2 regions of the Paraburkholderia tropica genome follow, and region 2 is predicted to be linked to the other one. Evidence: predicted binding sites of a transcription regulator. Region 2 holds the regulator's gene; the other holds the start of a gene.

Region 1 (2,199 bases), on a different replicon from region 2:
ACCGCTCAGTCGAGATAGACTTCCTGTTTTGAGCCAAGCCGTGGAAAAATGGAAAAGCCATCAATGGAATCTGCCGTTACGCTTCGCCAAGCGTATCTCGTCATGTTCGAATTTCTTGAGCTTCAATGGACGCGGCTCGGCAAGCCCGATGAATTAGGAGGGCTTCTCGGCAATCTTGCCCTGTGGGATAAGTCGAATGGGCGGGGCGACCCTATGGATGCAGCCGTATTTCCAGAATGGCTTGAGTGTGCTCATCGTGTGCTTAGTGACGAACAACGTGGTGGCTACGCGGATGCCGACATTAGATTGTTGCCTGAGTAATTAATGATTGGCAGTTTACGCAAAAAGGCAATCCGAAAATCCATGAAACGTCCTTTGCTGATCCGCTGCTGTCTGCCTTTCGTGCTTCTCATTTTCGCAAACCCGACCTGGGCAGACCGTCTGGCCAAGAGCGCTCAAGTTGTGATCGTCATCGATTACGGCAGCGTTGACTTGACGCGACTACACCAACTTGAGGACGAACTGGACATCATAGCGAAGCAAACGAATTCCGGTGAGCTTGATGGAGATGAAGTGACGCTTGACGGTCGCAAGGCGTCAATCTACATGAAGAGCGTTGACACGGATCGGCTAGTCAAGGCTATCCGCCCGGCTCTAAAGAAACACGATTTCTCGCGCCACGCTCTCATCAGCTTGGACGGCTAAGAACTCACCACCCCGGCTATCGGAGCGTCTGCTTTCGAGAAATCTGAAGGTCGCTTATGGGTCGATACCGGAAGTTCGCAGGCAGCGCTAGAGGTTGGCCGCTTCTTCTGAATGCTGCCCCCATTTGTGCCAGACCTAGGTATTGGAGGGTCCGTCTGCGCAGTTGTTGACGCGCGCGACGCCTGTCGTCCCGCCATTCGAGGGCGGCGTGTGCAACGTCGCCCCGCTCGTCGCTCTAGAGTTCCACGCCCGACCGGAAAACGCGTCCCTCCGAACGAAAATCGGGGCGAAGAAATCCCGTGCCGCACGGGACTACCCCCCTTGCTTCTTCCAAGAATGCTGTATATATTCACATGTATGGATATACAGGCAGGAGCAATCATGGAGCACCTGGTTCGAATCCTCAACGACAACGACCGGCAAACCCTCGCCTGGCTACGCAGGCATGTCGGTGACGCCCGCCTGTCTGACGCTGCCCGCCGGCTGATCGCGCAGCGCGAACAGCATGCCGGTATCGGGTCCAAGCCTTACCTTTCGGCCGTATGCCGCTACCTTGGCGTGCGTCCTCCTGCTCCCCGCCGTGCACCCAAGATCGTCGCCGGTAACCCGATTGCCGACCAGTACCTCTCCCGGATACGCGAGGTGCTTGCGCAGCGTCCGGCCTCAATGCACAAGGCGGTCCGATAACGTCCGTCCTGATCAGCCATGTTCAATTTCCCTGACGCCGACGCACAAAACAGTCCCGATGACCAGTCCGCCAACTTGTCCGGCCGGGTCATCCTGCATGCGGCACTCGACCTTCAGCGCCTCGTCTCTGTGCTCGCGCAAAGGCACCTGTTGCAGCGAAAGGCGATGCCCGGCTACCCGGCTGCCGCCCCAACCTGGCGTCTGCTACTCGCAATCGAGGAACAGGCATTCGCCGACCCTGGATTTCAGGCGCGGTACCCGGATGCGGTGCGTCGTGGTTTTGCCCGCCTCGCCGACAGCCGGTTTGCGGGCAGCGATATTGACGCGCAAGTCGACTGGCAGCGTGACGACGATCCGCTGCCTGCGGTCTACGCAATCATGCGCGCACTCGTGCAGCAACAGGCTGCGATGACTGCCGATATGGAGTCCTGATCAAATTTAACCCGGGCCCTGCCGCTCAGACAGGTAGCTTGCCAGTTGCCTCGTAGCGCCGGCGCTTCCAGCCATTCTTCGCGTGGATGCGATCCAGAATCGCACAAGCCCCGCACCTGTGACCGCCGTGCTTGATGCTCGCCGCCGGAGCCTGCCAGACATGGCCGCGATGGCAGCCAAACGCCTCGGCCCTGTGCTTCAGCCTCTCGAGCATCGGTTCTCTGTCATCGATGGCGCTCATGTTCGCGCCTCCTGCAACTGGCTGCCCGGCAGCGGCGAATGTTTCCCCGAGTTCACGATCCGGGTCAGCTTCCCCCACGCCTCGACATAGCGATACCGCGCAATGCTGCCAACCACCTCGTCACTGCGCCGCAG
Region 2 (2,199 bases):
TCGCTCAGCGCGGCCGCATCGCGTGCGTCGGCGGCCTGTTTGAGATGATTCAGCGCGATATACGGCGAGGCGTAGCCGTAACCGAGCGCGGCCACCACGGCCGCCGCCGCAACGGCGATGGCGACGGGCTTCTTCCAGTTCGAGGACTTGCCGGCGCGAGAGCGAGAAAGCTTGGGTGTATCGGTATCGGTCATCGGAGAGCAGGCGCGCCGCGCGAGCAGCGCAAGGGTTCAAATAGCGGTTGAGTCGGAGCGGTTGAGTCGGCGATTCAATCACAGTGTTGACCACACGTGCGCCAAAACGATCCCTACACCCGCAAGAACCTCCGCCGACACGCTATTTCCCACCTTCCGATTTCACACCTTACTTCGCGAGCGCCGCCGCCAGATCGCTTTGCTGTTCGGCGATGCAGCGGTCGATGGCACGGCACACCGCGTCCATCGTGCCGACCATGATGAGACGCGACTGACCGTGATACACGCGCACCGGCGCGCGGCGGTCCGGCTGTTCCGTATTCAGCGTGCTGTTCAGCGACACGCGGGCGAAGGCCGGTTGCGCCGACGGCAGCGGCGGCAGTTCCGGCGTTTCCAGCTTCTCGAAAAGCGAGCCATTGAGCGCGGCGGCTGAGGCGCGCGCTTCACGCATTGCGCACGAGGCGATTCCGCGCAGATGGCGCAGACGGCCGAATTGACGGAAGGGCAACAGGCGGGCAAGGCGTTCCATGACTCTCTCCAGAGAAGTGCGCCACGAGGCGCAAAACCAGCGCTGACAGGCGCGGATGGATTCTTAGAATTCGGTGGGCCGGATCAGACCGACGGCAATGCCTTCGAGCGCGAAGTCGGCGCTGCCGGCCTGCACGAAGATGTTGTCGTAGTCGGGGTTCTCCGCGATCAGTTCGATGCCGTTGGGCTGGCGCTTCAGACGCTTCACGGTGACGTCGTCGCCCAGACGCGCCACGATGATCTGGCCGTCTTTCGCTTCGGCCTTCTTCTGCACGGCGAGCAGGTCGCCGTCGAGGATGCCGGCGTCGCGCATCGACAGCCCGCGCACCTTCAACAGATAGTCGGGGCGGCTGGAGAACAGCGCCGGGTCGCAGGCGTAGTTCTGCGAGATATGTTCTTGCGCGAGGATCGGGCTGCCTGCCGCGACGCGCCCGACCAGCGGCAGCGAGAGCTGCATGATGCTGGCGTGCGGCAGCGTGAACTGGTGCGGCAGGTCGTCGGGGCCGGGCATCAGACGGATGCCGCGCGAGGCGCCCGCCGCAAGCTCGATCACACCCTTGCGGGCCAGCGCGCGCAAATGCTCTTCCGCCGAGTTGGCCGAGCTGAAGCCCAGTTCGGCGGCGATCTCGGCGCGCGTGGGCGGAAAGCCGGTGCGCTCGATCGCGCGGCGGATCAGATCGAAAACCTGCTGCTGTCGTGCGGTGAGTTTGGTCATGTCGACACTGTATGTTTGAACAGGTAACTGTATTTTTATACAGTATTCGCCGCTTTTCAAGTGTTACTTGAACTTTGTCGTTTGGGTGCCGCCACAGCAGCGTTTCCCGGCGATCGGACGGACGAAAACACGCTCAAACGTCCGATTCCTCCGCCCTTACCACTTTTGCGTATTAAAGAATGAAAAAACATCATTTTTAATAATGTAAGCGGATCGCTAGACTGGCCTTCATCGATCGCAAGCACCACACGACAAAACGGAGAAAGTGGATGAATCAAGGCAATACGGGGCGCGCAGGCTGGCTGACTTCGCTGGCTGCAAAACTGGTCATCGGCATCGCACCGCTCGTCGGCATGGTGGCGATGGCGCCGGCTGCGCACGCGGATACCTCGCTGCTGAACGTGTCGTACGACCCGACGCGCGAGCTGTATCAGGAGATCAACGAAGCCTTCATCAAGCAGTGGAAGGCGAAGACGGGCGAAACGCTCACCATCAAGCAGTCGCACGGCGGCTCGGGCGCACAGGCGCGCTCGGTGCTCGACGGCCTGCAGGCGGACGTGGTGACGCTGGCGCTGGCCTGGGACATCGACGCGCTCGCCAACAAGGGCATCGTCGCGAAGGACTGGCAAAAGCGCCTGCCCGACAACGCCTCGCCGTACACCTCGACCATCGTGTTTCTGGTGCGCAAGGGCAATCCCAAGCACATCAAGGACTGGGACGATCTGACGAAGCCGGGCGTGTCGATCGTCACGCCGAATCCGA

What was found. Region 2 encodes LexA, which represses DNA repair genes until DNA is damaged. Its sites were predicted from a motif close to ACTGTATNNNNATACAGT; they were not measured.
Region 1: G5S35_RS37170 (CppA family protein) is a predicted target of LexA. The motif match lies at 1,044-1,061, and genes of this name have one in related genera.

What each region holds. Positions count from the first base shown of each region.
Region 1 is NZ_CP049138.1:8,763-10,961, forward strand. It holds gene G5S35_RS37160 (hypothetical protein) at 64-321, shown strand; gene G5S35_RS37165 (hypothetical protein) at 364-705, shown strand; gene G5S35_RS37170 (CppA family protein) at 1,087-1,392, shown strand; gene G5S35_RS37175 (DUF2471 family protein) at 1,411-1,824, shown strand; gene G5S35_RS37180 (hypothetical protein) at 1,850-2,065, opposite strand; gene G5S35_RS37185 (hypothetical protein) at 2,062-2,199, opposite strand, start outside.
Region 2 is NZ_CP049134.1:1,801,140-1,803,338, reverse strand. It holds gene G5S35_RS08045 (DUF2939 domain-containing protein) at 1-194, opposite strand, end outside; gene G5S35_RS08040 (hypothetical protein) at 364-723, opposite strand; gene lexA (transcriptional repressor LexA) at 787-1,437, opposite strand; gene G5S35_RS08030 (sulfate ABC transporter substrate-binding protein) at 1,707-2,199, shown strand, end outside.